3 regions of the Planococcus chinensis genome follow, and region 1 is predicted to be linked to each of the others. Evidence: riboswitches for the same ligand, from Rfam matches in the RefSeq annotation. Region 1 holds a riboswitch; each other region holds the start of a gene.

What was found. Region 1 has a riboswitch for S-adenosylmethionine ahead of ACFSDB_RS11830 (O-acetylhomoserine aminocarboxypropyltransferase/cysteine synthase family protein). Riboswitches for the same ligand answer to the same signal wherever they lie in the genome.
Region 2: another riboswitch for S-adenosylmethionine. It lies ahead of mtnW (2,3-diketo-5-methylthiopentyl-1-phosphate enolase); the one in region 1 lies ahead of ACFSDB_RS11830 (O-acetylhomoserine aminocarboxypropyltransferase/cysteine synthase family protein).
Region 3: another riboswitch for S-adenosylmethionine. It lies ahead of ACFSDB_RS07375 (methionine ABC transporter ATP-binding protein); the one in region 1 lies ahead of ACFSDB_RS11830 (O-acetylhomoserine aminocarboxypropyltransferase/cysteine synthase family protein).

Annotation. Positions count from the first base shown of each region.
Region 1 covers NZ_JBHUFW010000009.1:11,378-17,369, forward strand. The annotation lists gene ACFSDB_RS11815 (methionine ABC transporter permease) at 1-387, opposite strand, end outside; gene ACFSDB_RS11820 (methionine ABC transporter ATP-binding protein) at 377-1,408, opposite strand; SAM riboswitch class I at 1,543-1,656, opposite strand; gene ACFSDB_RS11825 (glycerol-3-phosphate acyltransferase) at 1,736-2,377, opposite strand; SAM riboswitch class I at 2,512-2,630, shown strand; gene ACFSDB_RS11830 (O-acetylhomoserine aminocarboxypropyltransferase/cysteine synthase family protein) at 2,735-4,024, shown strand; gene metX (homoserine O-acetyltransferase MetX) at 4,037-5,050, shown strand; gene cpaB (Flp pilus assembly protein CpaB) at 5,510-5,992, shown strand, end outside.
Region 2 covers NZ_JBHUFW010000008.1:151,299-157,290, reverse strand. The annotation lists gene mtnA (S-methyl-5-thioribose-1-phosphate isomerase) at 1-831, opposite strand, end outside; gene mtnK (S-methyl-5-thioribose kinase) at 828-2,015, opposite strand; SAM riboswitch class I at 2,121-2,275, opposite strand; SAM riboswitch class I at 2,443-2,549, shown strand; gene mtnW (2,3-diketo-5-methylthiopentyl-1-phosphate enolase) at 2,694-3,908, shown strand; gene ACFSDB_RS11705 (2-hydroxy-3-keto-5-methylthiopentenyl-1-phosphate phosphatase) at 3,914-4,579, shown strand; gene ACFSDB_RS11700 (methylthioribulose 1-phosphate dehydratase) at 4,576-5,193, shown strand; gene ACFSDB_RS11695 (1,2-dihydroxy-3-keto-5-methylthiopentene dioxygenase) at 5,210-5,746, shown strand; gene ACFSDB_RS11690 (hypothetical protein) at 5,862-5,992, shown strand, end outside.
Region 3 covers NZ_JBHUFW010000004.1:1,014,844-1,020,835, reverse strand. The annotation lists gene ACFSDB_RS07395 (hypothetical protein) at 1-89, opposite strand, end outside; gene ACFSDB_RS07390 (iron-containing alcohol dehydrogenase family protein) at 347-1,429, opposite strand; gene ACFSDB_RS07385 (MetQ/NlpA family ABC transporter substrate-binding protein) at 1,445-2,263, opposite strand; gene ACFSDB_RS07380 (methionine ABC transporter permease) at 2,283-2,954, opposite strand; gene ACFSDB_RS07375 (methionine ABC transporter ATP-binding protein) at 2,944-3,957, opposite strand; SAM riboswitch class I at 4,030-4,138, opposite strand; gene ACFSDB_RS07370 (tol-pal system YbgF family protein) at 4,226-5,260, opposite strand; gene ACFSDB_RS07365 (glycoside hydrolase family 32 protein) at 5,818-5,992, opposite strand, start outside.

The DNA.
Region 1 (5,992 bases):
CGGCGATGCCCCCATGGCTTGGGCCGCTTCGATAACACCATGGTCGACTTCAAGCAGCGAGTTTTCGATCAGCCGGGCGATATAAGGCCCGGCATAGAAGACGAGCGGCACGATGGCAGCGGCCGTCCCGATGGATGTGCCGACAATCAGCCGGGTGATCGGGATGATGGCGACCATCAAAATGATGAAAGGCACGGACCGGAAAATATTGATGATGATATTCAGTACTTTTGAAACCGGTTCGTTCGCCAATAAATGGCCTTTTCGGGTAACGACCAGCAGAATGCCGAGCGGGAAGCCGATGACCAGCGAGAACAGGAAGGATGCGCCCGTCATGTAGATGGTTTCCCAGAGGGCTTCCAAGATTTGTTCGTTATCAACTAGCATAATTCCGCACCTCCTCGACTTTGACATTGCTGCTGCGTATGGATGTTAAGGCCAGCTGGATTTCAGCGGCAGGGCCGGTAAATTCGACAATGAGATTGCCGTATGGTTCGCCCTGCAGTTCGGTGATATTGCCAAACAAAACATTCAGGTCCAGGTTAAAGTCCCTGGATATCCGCGACATTAGCGGCTGTCCAACAGAAGCGCCGGTGAACTGGATCCGGTAGATGGTGTGCTTGCGGTCCGGGTCCTGGATCTGCTTCAGCAGCGATTCCGGCAGTTCGTCATTCATGACGGAACGGACAAAGCGCTGGGTCGTCGTGTGCTGCGGATTGGTGAACACTTCGAACACCGTTCCCTGTTCGATGACTTTGCCTGCTTCAAGCACTGCCACTTTGTCGCAGATTTCACGGATGACGCCCATTTCATGAGTGATCAGCAGGATCGTGATGTTGTATTCGCGGTTGATGCGGCGCAGCAGTTCCAGGATGGATTGGGTGGTCTGCGGATCCAGCGCCGAAGTGGCTTCATCGCATAATAGAACTGATGGATTGGTGGCAAGCGCCCGGGCAATGCCGATGCGCTGTTTCTGGCCGCCGGAAAGCTGGTCGGGATATTTGTCTGCCTGATCGCCCAGGCCGACAAAATCCAGCAGGTCCTTCACCTGTTCCTTGATCTTGTTTTTCGGCGTTTTGGCGAGGATGAGCGGCATGGCGACATTGTGGAAAACGGTTTTGGAATTCAGCAAGTTGAAGTGCTGGAAGATCATTCCGATGTCTTTCCGCGTCTGGCGAATGTCTTTTGCGGACAAGGTGGAGATGTCTTTTCCGTCAATCAGCACGCGGCCGCTGCTTGGTCGCTCCAGCAGGTTGACTGTCCGGATCAGCGAGCTTTTGCCGGCGCCGCTGAAGCCGATGACGCCGTATATTTCACCAGTTTCAACAGTCAGGTCGATGCCGTTCAGCGCGTGGATCGACTGTTTGCCGGACTGGTAGGTTTTTGTTACCTCCTCGAATTGAATCATAGTGTAAGCCTCCTCAAGCTGTTCCAGTAATGCAAATCTTTTCGCAGAGGGCTTTTTATCCGAAAGTGAACGAAAAAAGCCCCCTTTTTTCTTATCCACAAGAAAAAAGAAGGCTTCGGCATGAAACCATCTCATTCTCATCTTCCAAACGCAAAAATGCGTTTGCAGGAGTTAGCACAGTTTTCGCATGATGCGAATCCGCTGCCGAAACGTCATAGGGCCTGTCCCTCGGTTTCTCTGGATAAGAAAGTGATGTACGTATTTGATTTGTAAGGACTACTTTATGGGGGATTGTTGAAAAAGTCAACCTTTTCTTTTAAAAAAATTTCAGGAAGATCCTTCAGCCTTTTTCCGGAATACGGAAGAAACCTTGTTTTCAGTGCCGTTTGCGATGCGGGAAATGTTTTCCGTGTGCTTGAATACAGCCATCGCGAACAGCGCAGCAGCAATGAACAAAGGAAGTCCGCCTTCAGCGGGCCACCAGGCAATGGCGAAGAACGTGGCATACAGGACCAAGACGCCCGCGACCAGGTAATTGGTGGCGAGTGCTGCTCCGACAAGAAGCAGCAGGCCGGCCAAGCCAAGCTTCCAGTCGAGCGCCAGCATGACGCCGATGACGGCCGCTGTTCCTTTTCCGCCGTTGAACCTCATATAGAAAGGGAAGTTGTGTCCGACGACGACGCCGGCACCGACGACGAACAGCAGGGCCCAGACGGTTTCTTCTGAAAGTGAAGAAGCATGCAGCGCCCAGCGGAACACCCACACGGCAGCTGCGCCTTTGAGAATATCCAGGAAAGCGACCAGCGCTCCGTATTTCCAGCCGAGCACGATGGCTGCATTTGAAGCGCCTGAATTTTTGACGCCTTCTTTTTTGATGTTGACGCCTGTCAACAGCTGCGCGACCAGTGAACCATGCATGCAGCCGACAATATAACCTATGATGAGAGCAATAACTATCCATGAAAACATCTTTTCCACTCCTTCTCTTATAGATTTAACGTTTGAAAGAAGCGCAGGTTTCAAAATTTTTAGAATTATCCGCTTGACAAATCCCACATCCATTTTATATACTTCAGGACATGATGGAAAACTAAATCTGAATACTCTTATCAAGAGAGGCGGAGGGAATAGGCCCTGTGATGCCCGGCAACCGACAAGCAGCTCAGCTTGGAAAGGTGCTAAATCCTACAGATCCGGAAAGACGGGATCTGGCAGATGAGAGGAGGCATACCCGTATGTGACGGCCCTCTTCTTAACCGAAGAGGGCTTTTTCTGTTCCCTCCTCAACCCGCGGTTTCCATCAAAAAAACCTTAGGAGGAATAGAAATGACAAATTTTAAACCAGAAACGCTTTTATTGCACGGCGGACAGCAGCCGGACCCAGTGACCGGAGCGAGAGGGGTCGCCATCCATAAAACGACTTCCTATGTGTTTAAGAATACGGAACATGCCCAGAACTTGTTCGGCTTGAAAGAAGCAGGAAATATCTATTCGCGCATCATGAACCCTACGGTGGATGTATTTGAACAGCGTGTGGCTCTTCTTGAAGGCGGGTCGGCAGCTGTCGCCCTGTCTTCCGGCATGGCGGCCATCGCATTCTCCATATTGAACTTGGCGGAAGCCGGCGACGAAATCGTGGCAGACAGCAATTTGTACGGAGGCACAGTCAGCTTGTTCGCCAATACCTTGCCGAGATACGGCATCACGGTGAAATTCGTCGACGGCACGGATCCGGAAAACTTCCGGGGCGCCATCACAGACAAGACAAAAGCGATTTTCGGGGAGATCATCGGCAATCCTAGCCTGAACGTCTTTGATGTTGAAAAAGTGGCGGAGATTGCCCATGAAAACGGCTTGCCATTATTGATCGACAATACATTCGCTTCGCCATACGGCAGCAACCCGATCGAGTTCGGGGCGGACGTCGTTATTCATTCGGCAACGAAATGGATTGGCGGGCACGGGACGACCATCGGCGGCGTGGTCGTCGACAGCGGTAAATTCGACTACGACAATCCGCGATTCCCCAACTACACGGAACCGGATGAAAGCTATCACGGCATCCGCTATGGAATCGATGCGGCAGGAGCGGCATTTGCGACCAAACTCCGCGTCCAGCTGCTGCGTGATTTCGGACCATCGCTCAGCGCGGAAAGTGCACATGCCTTTTTGCAGGGGCTCGAGACGCTGCATCTGCGGATTCCGCGCCACAACAGCAATGCCCGCATCATCGCCCAATACCTGAAGGATCATCCGCAAGTGGAGTGGGTCAACTATATCGGCTTTGAAGATCACCCGTCGCACCAATTGGCCCAAAAATATTTGAAGGACGGCTATGGTTCGATTGTCAATTTCGGCGTGAAGGGTGGCCGTGAAGCAGGCCGGAAAGTGATTGACAGTGTCGCTTTATGGTCCCACGTGGCGAATGTCGGTGATGCGAAATCGCTGATTATCCACCCGGCTTCGACGACCCACCAGCAATTGACGGCTCAAGAACTGGAAGCTTCAGGGGTGACGGAAGAATTGATCCGCTTGTCGATCGGCCTGGAGAATCCGGAAGACCTGATCGCCGACCTCGAACAGGCCATCAAAGCGGCTGTACTGGAAAACGCATAGGAGGTGAAAGAGATGGCTTACGTATCCATCGGTACGCTGGCGCTGGAGTCGGCGGAAATCTTGGAAGGTGTCGAACTCGCATATGAACGCTGCGGCAAGGAAGGAGCTCCGGTCGTTCTCCTGTGCCACGCTTTGACAGGCGACCAGTTCTCGATCGGCACTCCGGATAATCCGGGGTGGTGGGCAGGATTGGCCGGGCCGGGCAAAGCCGTGGATACGGAGAAATTTCAAGTCATCACCTTCAATGTGCTCGGAGGATGCAACGGATCGACCGGTCCATTGTCCGTCAACCCGAAAACAGGCGAGCCCTACCGCGCGGATTTCCCGGAAATCACCATCCGCGACATGGTCCGGGCAGAGCATGCGGCTTTGCAGAAGCTGGGCATCGACCGGCTCGCGGCTGTCATCGGCGGTTCGCTCGGAGGCATGAAAGCGCTGGAATGGGGGAGGCTATACCCCCGTTTCGTCTCAGCGGTGTTTCCGTTGGCAGTAACGCCCGCCTACAGCGATTACGGCATCGCGTTCAACTGGATCGGCATCCATGCTATCGTAAATGATGCGGAATTCAAAAACGGGAATTATACGGATTCTTCTCTCATTAAAGGCTTTGAAACGGCTCGAATGGCGGGGATGGTGACATACAGGAGCGGCGGGCTCTTCAATGACCGGTTCAGCCGCGGCCATAACGGCAGCGGATTCGATGTCGAATCTTATTTGTCCTATCAGGGCAGGAAGCTGGCCGGGCGCTTTGATGCTAATAGCTACGTCACATTGCTGAAGGCAATGAATACCCATGACGTGGAGGAAAGCCAATTGGAAGTGGCGCTACACGCGTTATCGTTCACCCATGATTTATTGTATCCCGGACCCTGGATGAGCGATTGGGTCCAAAAGCAGCCCGAAGCGAGCTGGGCTTTAGTGGAAACAGCGTTCGGCCATGACGGTTTCCTGGTTGAATTTGAAAAATGGGATGGCCACATCCGGGAGAAATTGAATAACATTCTTGATCTGCAGCCTGTGCGATAGCATAGGCTTTTTTTATTGGTTCAAGAACTTTCAAGCAGGAATATATCTCTAGTTAAATCATCTTAAAATCAAGATAATAAAAAAGAAAAAATAGTTAAAAATAATTATAAAGGAATATGTTTACATTTATGAGAATGGGGAACTATGCATTTGTATCAGAATAATAGGACTAAGTATCTGCATAAGCGATTCGAAAAAATGGAAAAAGGAGAGTGATAACAATTTAGGTAAAAATACCCTGGGTTCCTTTTACCTAAAAAACGACATTTGTCGATTTGGAGTATTTTGACAAACTTCAGGAGAAAGTGGTAAGGATATAAAGTAAGGAAAAGTTTGTTCACGTTTAAAGGAAGCTGGTATCAAAGCGAAGAATGCTTCCAGAAAAAGGGATGGACCGTGTTGTTTTTCCAAGATAGTTTTTAAAGGATTTGAAGAAGAAAAAACCGGGAGAGTGCCGCAATGATCGAATCGAAGAGAAAAGCCATTATTTTTTTCCTGCTTGCTGCAATCCTGGCAGGAACCGCCGGATTTTTAACGCTGCAAAAAGTGAAAGAACTGAACAATGATTTAGGGACAATGGTGGATGTCTACGCTGCCGGACAGGATATCTCCTCGCGGAGCGTCATAACGCCGAAAGATGTCACGATCGAAAAGATTCCGAAGAAATTCGTGACAGATGAACACATTACAAGCACTACCGATCTCGAAAACAAAGTATCGGTCATTCCCTTGTCATCCGGCGATCTGATCACCAAAAATATGCTGAAGCAGGCCTCTGCCGTGATGGAAGAAAACAACCGGCTGATCACGCTGATGGCTTCGGAACGCGTCTTTTTCGATGAACAGCTGGAAGCGCTCGACCGGGTGGATATCATCGTCTCCCTGCGGGACAAAGACATCAACAAGACGGAAATATTCATGAAAGACGTAAAAGTAGCCCGC
Region 2 (5,992 bases), on a different contig from region 1:
GATCGACACGTCGAATGTCGAAGACGGGGCGGCTACATAAAACGGGATGTTATAGGCATTTGCGAGGATCGCCAAGTTCAGTGTGCCGATTTTATTGGCCGTGTCGCCGTTCGCCGCAATGCGGTCCGCACCGACGATGATCGCCTCGACTTCTTTCGCCTCGATGGTGTGGGCTGCCATGCTGTCGGTGATCAACGTGACGTTGACGCCCGATTGCTGCAGCTCCCAGACAGTCAGCCGGGATCCTTGGAAGACCGGCCGCGTCTCGCAGGCGTAGACTTCAAATTCCCGGCCGATTTCCGCTCCGAGATGGAACGGCGCCAACGCCGTGCCGTATTTGGCCGTCGCGATGGAACCGGCGTTGCAGATGGTCATGACGCGTTTTTTGCCCTCGAGCAGCTCGAGTCCGTATGCGCCGATCTGGCGGCAGGAAGCTTCGTCTTCCTCGTGGATCCGGACCGCTTCTTCTGCCAGCAATTGTTTTGCCGCATCCACCGATCCGGCGTTCCGGACCACCGATGCGAGCCGCTGGAGCGCCCAGACGAGGTTGACTGCCGTTGGGCGCGAACTTCCAAGGTATTCGGCGTCTTTTTGGACGAGGTGGAAAAACGTCTCCAAGTCTTCCGTTTCGTGGCGGACGGCGGAAAGCGCCAGCCCGTAGGCAGCGGCGATGCCGATTGCCGGAGCGCCGCGCACTTTCAATGTGAAAATGGCGTCAAAGACATCTTCGAGCGTCTCGAGTGTGACATATTCAATTTCATGCGGCAGTTTCTGCTGATCGAGAATGACCAGTTGGCCTTCGGACCAGGAAATCGACAACGGGATGCTCATCGCGCTTCCCCCTCTGCCAAACGGACAACTGCCCCTATATCTTTGATGGTGCGGCGGTTGAGGATCAAGGTTTCACCGAGCTCCAGCGCCTGTTTTTTCAATTCGATGCGCCGTGCTTCCTCTTCAATGCCGTCGAGGTCCTTGACGTGCGCCAAGCCGATGGTGCGGCGAATCAATTCGCAGCCGGCAAAGCCGAGCGCATCGCTGAACACTTTTTCAAGGATCGCTTCGCGGTAGCCGGGTGTATTTTTGAACGCCTCCACGCCTTCTGCTTCCCATAAAGCGCTGAAAGTCCCTTCAAACGTTTCCCATGTCTTTGCGATATGGTCTGTGATCACTTTGCGCCCTTCGCCGGTGCGCGTGATCCCTTGAGCGATCAGATTTGCAAGGAACAGGCCTACGTCAAAACCGATCGGCCCGTAAAACGCGAATTCCGGATCGATGACTTTCGTCTCTTCCGCACTGGCGAAGATGCTGCCCGTATGGAGGTCGCCATGCAGCAATGCTTCCGCTTCCGTCAAAAAGCTGTACTTCAATTTGGCGGCCTCCAGCTGAAGCGGCGCGTTGTTCCAGATCGCCTCCACTGCCAGGCGCAGCTGAGGCTCAAAATCGTTCGTCTCGCGGTCAAAGAACGGATCAGTGAAAATCAGGTCTTCCGTGATTTTGCAGAGCTCCGGATTTGAAAATTCCGCAGCAAGCCGCTTTTTCTCAAACGGATGGAGCGCAAAATCCGATGTATGGAATAGCGTGCGCGCCAGGTATTCCCCGATATCCGATGAAAGCTTCGGATAGCTTTCGCCTGCAATGAGGCCTTCGCGGGCAATCTTCAGATGCGACAGGTCTTCCATGACCGTCACCGCCAAATCCGTATCAGTGGCATACACTTCCGGCACAAGGCCTGGAGCGAATTCGCCGTGCTTCAGGAGCGCTGCGGCTTCCGTTTCTGCACGCTTCAATGTCAGCGGCCAGCTTTCGCCGACGACTTTCGCATACGGCAACGCCTGCTTGATGATGACGCCTTTGCCGCTGGCCGAATCGGTGATCCGGAACACGTAATTCAAGTTGCCGTCGCCGATTTCACGGCTCGAAAGTTCTGCCCCTTCCGGGAACGGATAGACGCTTTTCGCCAGGGCGATTGCGGTTTCTTCGGTTAATGCTGCATATTGGTTTGTTGCTATTGTCATAGGTCATCTACCTTTCAGCTGTTGTGGTTGGGTTTGAGAAGCTGTTTTTGGGCAATAAAAAAGCCCCTTTCCAAAGAAAGAGGCGTAGAATAAGAGATTCCGCACCTCTTATCTTTCAGAAACCGCGGTTTCTGATGGAATTAGCACCGTGCCTTGCGGGATGTTCATCCCGGCGCAAAAGCGCCCCTTCTCACGAAGGTATTACGGTCGGTTGCTGGGCGTCATAGGGCCAATATCCCTCTGCCTGCTCTTGATAAGAGTGTTTGTTGTAAAACTGTATGCTGTTTGAAATGAATCCTATCATGGTTCAGAATTGAGTGTCAATAATTTTTTTTGCAAAAAAATTTTCACGGATAACGATTGACAGATAGTTTTCGGCATGGAATAATCAAAATTAATTTACTCTTTCAAAAACCAATTGAATACTTTCTTATTCAGAGCAGGTGGAGGGACAAGCCCTATGATACCCGGCAACCGGTCCAGTGGACACGGTGCTAATTCTTGCAGCGCGATTTCGCAGCTGAGAAATAAGAAGTTGTTAACGCCCTTAACCTCTTCTTGTTTGAAGAGGTTTTTTTATTTTGTATCTTGAAGAAATCGCTTCATGCGGACGCTTTCCGCTCATTCTTCTTCAGAATCATGATACCTAATCTTTACTAAAAATGGAGTGTGCATATAGTGAGCATATTGACGGCAACGTACCAGCTTTACGGCAAACCCGGTTCATTTGAAAAAAAGGCGGAAGGCATCGCCCTCGGCCTGACAATTGGCTCGTGGACGGACCTGCCTTTGCTGGAACAGGAACAATTAAAGCACCATAAAGGCCAAGTCGTATCGGTGGAGGAATTCGGGGATGCTCCGCATCCGCTGAAGCCCGACACCATAAAAGCCGAAGTGAAGATCGCTTATCCGAGCGCCAACTTCTCAGCGGACCTGCCGGCGATCCTGACGACAGTATTCGGCAAATTGTCGCTCGACGGCGAAGTGAAGCTCCTGGACCTCGATTTCAGCGAAGAGCTGCTGAGCCATTTTCCGGGTCCGCGCTTTGGCATCGACGGTCTCCGCAGCAAGCTGGGCGTCATGGACCGGCCGCTCGTCATGAGCATATTCAAAGGTGTCATCGGCCGCGACCTGGATTTCATGGCCGCACAGCTCCGCGAACAGGCGCTTGGCGGCGTGGATTTGGTGAAAGACGACGAAATCCTCTTCGACAATCCGCTGACGCCGTTCGATCAGCGCATCACCACCGGCAAGAGCGCGCTCGAAGCCGTCTTTGAAGAAACCGGCCACCGCACGCTTTACGCGGTGAACTTATCGGGCCGCACTTCTGGCTTGCGTGACAAAGCGAAAAAAGCGCGCGAACTCGGCGCGGACGCCCTTTTGTTCAATGTCCATGCGTACGGACTTGATGTGCTGCAGGAACTGGCGGAAGATGAAGAAATCAGCTTGCCGCTCATGGCGCATCCGGCATTCAGTGGCGCTTTTACGTCTTCCCCGTTCTACGGGCTGTCGACGGCGCTTGCGCTCGGGAAGCTGACGCGCATCGCCGGAGCCGACTTCTCGCTGTTCCCTTCCCCTTACGGAAGTGTTGCACTTGAAAAAGCACAGGCACTGACACTCGGCCATGCCTTGGTGGAGGAAAGCCCGCTGAAACGCAGCTTCCCGGTTCCATCAGCCGGCATCCATCCCGGCCTCGTGCCGCTGTTGATCAACGATTTCGGCATCGACAGCATCATCAATGCCGGAGGCGGCGTACATGGCCATCCCGACGGCGCGGCTGGCGGCGGCAAGGCATTCCGCCAAGCGGTCGACGCCGTACTCAGTGGAAAAACGCTGGCTGAAGCTTCTGAACAGCATCAAGAATTGAAAACAGCACTGGACATATGGGGGTAACGGCAATGGACAAACCGGTCATCTTTTGCGATTTTGATGGCACGATCACCAACAACGACAACATCATCGCTATCATGAAACATTTCGATCCGCCGGGATGGAGTCCAATTAAGGACGACATTCTGGCACAGAATATATCAATCCGCGAAGGCGTGGCGAAAATGTTTTCGCTTCTGCCTTCGGCCAAGAAAGACGAAGTCGTCGACTACGTGCTTGAACAGGCGGAAATCCGCGAAGGCTTTGCTGAATTTGTGGCTTATGCCAAGGAACAGGACATTCCGCTCTACATCGTCAGCGGCGGCATCGACTTTTTCGTCCATCCGCTGCTCGAACCGTTTGGCCCGTTTGCCGGCGTTTATTGCAACGAAGCGGATTTTTCCGGCGACACGATACGGATTTCTTTCCCGCATGGATGCGACGGCGAATGCACGAGCCAAGGCTGCGGATGCTGCAAGCCATCGATCATCCGGAACCTGTTGGAAAACGGCGCGGACAGCATCGTCATCGGCGATTCCATTACCGACCTCGAAGCGGCGAAAAGGGCAGACCTTGTCATTGCACGCGACTTCCTTATCGAGAAATGCGAAGAGCTGGGCCTTCCGTATGAACCGTTCGAGAACTTCCGCGACGTCATGTCGATCATCGATGCACGGCTGGGGGTGAAATCATGACGGCCCTTCAGGCAAGATGGCAGGAACTTGCAGACATCAAAGACGAACTCGCATTGCGCGACTGGTTCATGGGAACGAGCGGCAACTTGGCGATCAAGGTCCAGGACGCGCCGCTCGAATTCCTGGTGACCGCGAGCGGCAAAGACAAACGCAAACGGACCTCGGAAGATTTCCTGCTGGTAGATGCATCCGGCAAAGCGGTGGACGACACGCCTTTAAAGCCTTCGGCGGAAACACTGCTGCATTGCGAGGTCTATTCCAAGACCAACGCCGGCTGCAGCCTGCACATCCATACCGTCGCCAATAACGTCATTTCAGAAATCTACGGCGATCAGGGCAAGATCGATTTCAAAGGCCTCGAGCTCATCAAGGCATTCGGCCTGTGGGATGAAGATGCGGTCCTGACAATCCCGATCATCCCGAACCATGCGCATATCCCTGACCTTGCGGAAGAGTTCCAAAAGCATATCCAAGCCGACAGCGGCGCGGTGCTGATCCGCAACCACGGCATCACCGTCTGGGGCAAGGACGGCTTTGAAGCGAAGAAACTGCTTGAAGCCAGCGAGTTTTTATTCCAGTACCAAATGGCGTTATACCAAATCCATTCACAATAAGAGAGGAAGATCCATTATGGCAATCATCAAAATCCAAGGCACGAATGAAACAATCGAAGCGCAAAACGAAGTAGCAGCATTCCTGGAGCAGCAGGAAGTCGTCTATGAGCACTGGGACATCAACAAATTGCCGGAGCACCTCCGGGAAAAATTCGACTTGAGCGACGAAGAGAAGGAAGAAATCCTTGCAGCGTTCAAAGCCGAAATCGACGACATTTCCGAGCGCCGCGGCTACCAGGCAGCGGATATCATTTCCCTGTCGGATTCCAACCCGAAACTCGACGAGCTGCTGAAAAACTTCCAGCGCAAGCACATCCACACGGACGACGAAGTGCGCTATATCGTCAGCGGACACGGTGTCTTCATCATCCAAGGCAAAGACGAGCGCTTTTTCGAAGTCCACCTGTCTCCAGGGGACTTGATCTCTGTGCCTGAAAACATCACGCATTATTTCACATTGGCAGATGACCGCAAAGTGGTCGCCGTGCGCATCTTTGTCACAACTGAAGGATGGGTGCCGGTCTACCAGGAAGAAGAAGGCGTGCAATCTTAAGTCAACGAACTGGACCGGCCCTTGTGCCGGTTCTTTTTTGTTTGCCTCCTTTCCGGAACTTTCCGGGTGCCCATCCGTATCTTAAGGACATAGAATTTGAGGGGATGTGAGGAATTTGAAAGAAAAAGCGGCCAGCTTGAACTTCGGGACCGGCATCGCCATTGGACTGCCCTTCCTGGTTCTCGGCATCGTCCAGAAAAATCTCGCGTTTTTCATCATCGGTGTAGCGCTGGCAATTTCCCTCAG
Region 3 (5,992 bases), on a different contig from region 1:
TGCCCAATGTACTTTCCGACAAGCGACTGCAGGATCAGGAAAGTAACTAATAGGATCAAAATAGAAACGAACCCTAAATATTTTCGCAACGGTTACACCCTTTCCGGTTGAATCGATGCGGGTCAACCCGAATTCATAAATTCACCATACCACAGTCAATCAATGGACTTCCTAAAAAGAAATAAATCCACCTCCTTGGATCACAGCCTTATGTGCTAAAGCTGACGCCTGGTTCCTGAAATTGTTCCTTTATCATAGAAAGAACGCCCGCGAAAAGTGTCCGGCACTTTTGCGGGCGTTCTTTCTATGGCTCTATTCGTTGTCGAATGCAGCCTAATATCCCTTTTTATCGGGCGATCAAGCTATCTTCGATCCCCTGCATGACTGCGGCGACTTCAGCAGCTTCAATCGGTTCAGTGCGCAGCACATGGATTGTTTCTTCGTCACGCGTAGCATGATTCGCAATCTCCTCAATCCATTTTCCGGGAATCCCGAGTTCTTTTAATGAGGCCGGCAATCCGACTTTTTTATAAAACTCTTTCAGTTTTTCCGCTTCAGCCCCTTTGCCTTCAAGCAGCAATTGCACTAATGTGCCGTATGCCACTTTGTCGCCATGGAGCGCTGTATGGGATTCCGGCGCGATGGTCATGCCATTGTGGATGGAGTGCGCGCCAGCTGTACGGCCGAATTTGTCGCCAAAACCGCCGACCATGCCGCCGACCATTATGATGGTTTCCGCCACTCTGACGAATGCCTCTGACAGACGGCCCTTTTTTGCATCTCCAATGGCTGCTTCTGCATATTCGAACATTTCATCGGCGCAAAGCTTTGCGGTGTAATGGGCAATTTTCAAGGCAATTTGCGGATTCTTGAACCGGATGATTTGCACATCGGCTTCGTACCATTTTGCGATAGTGTCGCCGATGCCCGCAACCAGCAGCGGAACCGGTGCACCGAGCAATACCTTCGGTTCCACTAACAGCAGGTCGACGCTTTCCGGGAAGACCGTATAATGCGTCATCGTCCCTTCTTCCGTATAGATGACGCTGAGCGGCGTCCATGGAGCGCAGTTCGAAGCGAGTGTCGGAACGAGGACCAAAGCGGTTCCGGTTTCGTGAGCGACAGCTTTCGCAATATCGAGCACTTTTCCGCCACCTGCTCCGATAATGGCCTCCGCTCCTAAAGCTCTCACGATATCGCTGACCCGCGCAATTTCTGCCAGAGAGCATTCCCCCTGATACAGTTCAAAAGCGGTTTCGACTTTTTCCAGCGCTGGGAAAAACGGACGGAGCGCTTCCCATGATTTAGTCCCGGTCAAAATCAACGCCTTATTGATGTTTCTTGCGAGCAGTTTCTCTTCCAAGCTATCAAGGACGCGTGCTCGACAGACATATTCAGCCGGTGCGCCTTTTACAATGATGTCTTCCACAAAAGATCTCCTCCCTTAGCGCGTTGCCATCCATTCCGGTTTGCCGAAGCCTTTGAAATCCGAATCGATCAACGCTTCGAATTCCGATGATTCCACAATTTCCACTAAATCTTTGGCGAGCTCGGTGTCTTTGTTTTCGGTTTTCACTGCCACCAGGTTGCGGTAGCGGTCAGGCATATCTTCAAGCACAAGTGCATCCAGCAGATCCATATCAGCGGCAAGTGCAAAGTTGCCCGGAACCGCTGACAAATCGGAGCTTTCCACTGCCCGCGGCAAGCCGCCCGCTTCGATTGGCTGGAACACCAGGTTTTTCGTATTCGTCTGGATGTCCTTCTCGGATACGGTCAGTTCTTCAGCTGCCGGATCCAGTGTGATCAAGCCGTTGTCTTGCAAGACCAGGAACGTACGGGCTGCATTCACCGGATCATTCGGGATCGCAATGGTCGCCCCGTCTTTGATGTCTTCAAGCGAACCGAACACATTCGAGTAGATGCCCATCGGTGCAGTTGGCACCGTAATCAGCCCCGTCAAGTCCATGCCGTTTTCCTTTGAGAAGTTTTCAAGATAAACGGAATGCTGGAACAAGTTGGCATCGAGGTCGCCGTTATCCAAAGCATTGTTCGGCTGGATGTAATCGCTGAATTCAACGATTTCCACTTTATAGCCTTTTTCTTCAAGCGCCGGTTTGAACGCTTCGTTTAGCATATCGCTGTATGGCCCGGCAGTGCCGCCCAGTTTGATGGATTTGGAATCGGCGCTGGATTCTTCCCCGCTGCAAGCAGCAAGCAGTGTGAGCAGTACGAATAGTGCAGCTAGTAAGGCAATCTTTTTCATATAAGTTTCTCTCCCTTTTCTATCGTTTGTCTATTGCTTTTGACGTCCAATCCCCGAGTTGCTGAAGGATTTGGACGAGAACAATCAAAATGACGACCGTGACGATCATGATCGTGTTGTCGTAGCGGTAATAGCCGAAGCGGATTGCCAAATCGCCGATGCCGCCTCCTCCGACGACGCCTGCCATGGCTGAATAAGCGACCAGCGAGATGATCGTAATGGTGACGCCCTGGACAAGGCCTGTCTTCGCTTCCGGCAGCAGCACATCCTTGATGATCATCCACGGCGTGGCGCCGACCGCGACAGCCGCTTCGATGACGCCTTTATCGATTTCCCGCAAAGAGGTCTCGACGATGCGGGCAAAAAATGGAATTGCGGCAACCGATAGCGAGACGCTGGCTGCAGCAGGGCCGATTGTAGAGTCTACCAGCAGCTTTGTCAGCGGAATCAGCGCGACCAGCAGGATGATGAATGGGATGGAACGCACCATATTGACAATGAACCCCAAGACCGATTTGACGAACCGGTTCTCGAGAAACAGGCCGCGGTCGGTAACAAAAAGAACGATGCCGAGCGGCAAGCCGATGATGATGGCGATTGCCAAGGAGATGCCGATCATATACAAAGTTTCGCCGAACGCTTTTGAAATGTCCGGCCATAATTCCATCATATGCTGAAAATCAAAGCCCATTTCCAATCACCTCCACAGTTGCGCCCCGGCCTTCCATATAAGTGATGGCCCGGCTGATATTTTCCGGTCTGCCCTGGATTTCCATCAGGAACAGGCCAAGCGGTTTTTCCTGGATATATTCGATGGATCCATGAAGAAAGTTGCCTTTGACATCGAAATGCTGAACTGTGTCCGTAATGACGCCTTCGCCGGCGACTGCGCCTTTGAACTGTACTTTGATGACGCTCCCGGTGCAGGCCGCTAGTATCGGGGCCGGTACATCAAAAGACACGACCGATGAGATGAATTCCTTCGTCAATGCCGTCTGGGGCGAGGAAAACAGGTCGTAAACTTCACCTTCTTCAATCACCCTTCCGCCTTGCATCACAGCCATCCGGTCGCAGATTTCTTTGACAACATTCATCTCGTGCGTAATCAGAACGATCGTGATGTTCAATTCCCGGTTGATTTTCTTCAACAGCCGCAGGATGGACAATGTCGTATTCGGATCAAGCGCCGATGTCGCTTCGTCGCATAGGAGCACTGAAGGATTGTTGGCAAGTGCCCGGGCAATGCCGACGCGCTGCTTTTGCCCGCCGCTTAGCTGCGAAGGGTAGACATCCTTCTTGTCGGATAGGCCCACCATCTCAAGCAGTTCATCAACCCGTTCGGCCGCTTGCGCTTTCGGCAGTTTTGCCGCCTTCAAGGCAAAAGCGATGTTTTCAGTGACCGTCTTCTGGCTGATCAAATAGAAATGCTGGAAGATCATGCCGATTTTCAAACGCGACTGCCGCAGTCCTTCGCCTTTCAATTGGGTAAGGTCCACGCCGTCGATTTTGATTTCGCCGCTTGTTGGGCGCTCGAGCAGGTTCATGCAGCGGAGCAAAGAGCTCTTCCCCGCTCCCGAGTAGCCGACAATACCGAATACTTCGCCTGCCTCCACCGTTAGGGAGACATTGTCCACACCCGTGACGGTGCCTTTTTTCGTCTGGTACTCTTTCGAAAGATTCGTGATGCTGATCATGGCGGTGCTCCCTCCTTTTTAGGCCAATAAAAAACGCCTCTTCCATTAAGAAAGAGGCACCGAATTGGATTAGGCTTATCTCTCAGAATAGATTCATTCTGCAGGAATTAGCACCTTCCCAGATCGCTCTGGAGGTTGCTGGACGTCATAGGGCCTGTCCCTCGGTCTCTCTTGATAATGTTCCATATGTAATTGTTTTTAGCTTGTACCCAATAGTAAAGAACATTCAGCCCGCTGTCAAAGCTTTTTTAAAATTTTTATTTTTTATTCAACCGAAATTCAATTCCTCGTCCACTCTGCCAATGACCATATACGCCGATGTCCCGTTGAAATAATAGGCCGGCTGATTTCCGGCATCGGCCCGGCAAATCGCTGATGGAATTTCAATTTCCCGCAATGCCTGCATCATTCCCTCAACGGCTTTGGTGAATGTCGGACCCGTCACGCCTGTCATCACATGCGTATCCAAAAAATACGCTTTGGCATCAAGTGGCTTCATTGGTTTTTCCGCACAGCTATGCAGCAATAAATGCTTGAGCAGGAACGCATGGGCAGCTGGCAATTTTTCGCGGATGCCATTATAGATCAATTCCGGGCCGTCCGTGTTGAAAAAAAGGATAATGGTGTCTTTCGGATCCTTTTCAATAGCTGCAACAACCTGCGCATGCCCGCATTGAACATGTTCATCCGCCGAAAGGATACGGTAAGCGGAATTCCGGAGTTCATCCGTGCAGCGGCAGAGTTCTGTGAACATTTCCGAAAAGTCTGCGCTATCAAGTGCAGTTGAAGAAACGGAACTTGCCGCAAACGCCCGGCTGCCGATATGCAACGAGCTGCTCGACATGTGCTGCAATGCACGCTTGACCTGATCGGCATTCAGTTGATAGGCGTTCTCCGGGTAACGGGATTGGTTATCCAGCGCTTGCTGCAGCTGGCAAAGAGCTTCGGCGTGCATATGCTGCTGGTGGAACAGCCCGCCCAGGCGGTATGCCGCTAGCGGATTCACCGGGTCGTATTGCAGCACTTTTTTCATAGCCTGTTCGGCTGCATAGCGCTTATTGGCATCGTTGGATGCCGCCTGGCCGCAGTAGCACAGCAGATAATTGATCAGTTTCTGCTGGATGTATGTATAGTAATGGGCATAATCCGCATCTTCCGCCGCTAATAGCTTAAGATGGTTGTGCATTGCATCATAAAGTTCAATCTTGGAATAATCCAAATCCCCTTGGGTATTTTCAGCTTGAAAGTGAATCTCCTGCTCCAATTCTTCTAGTTCATCCAAACTTATGTCATGATATCGCATGTTCTTCCCCCTAAATAAAAAAAGACCGCTGTATAACTTTGCTAAATGTTATGGTGGGATAATATAATTGCGGTACAAATACTATTATTAAGATATATTTTACATTTCTAACAAAGTTATATCATTTTCATGATACCAATCCTTAATTCGATACACAATATGCGTTTTATTAATTTTTTGTAAAAGGAATTTATTTTTTGAATTTCAGTTTCTTGTCGACCTTCATTGAATTGTCTAAGGACCGTTCTACTGGCAAAACAAGGCATGCGTGCTTGTTCAAATAAAATCTATAAAACCGGCAGAGGTTTGGACACAATGCCATAAACTGCCGGTTTCTATGCTTTAGGACATTTAATTATGCGATTTGATTTAAAGAATATATATAACCGCTAGTCTGCAGCAATGAAAAAATCATTTCATCCGACTTCCGCTTCTCCTTGCCGTACATTTTGTGTAATTAAAAATGAAGAACAAAATGTTTAGATGAATTGGTTTGTAGAATCCAATGCTTTGTTTTGCCAGATACATTTCTTTAACGGAAAACGAAGGCGTCAGTTTTAAACAGAATGATTCATGAAATGCTTAGGATTTCGCAGATTCCACTTTTCAAGCAATAACTCCACATGCCCGTCGGCCGTAAAGAAAACATCAAGATCCGTTGCGAGCGCAAAAAAACGGGCCGTGAACACTTCCTCCCCTCCATTGACAAAAACTTCAATGGCACTCGTATCC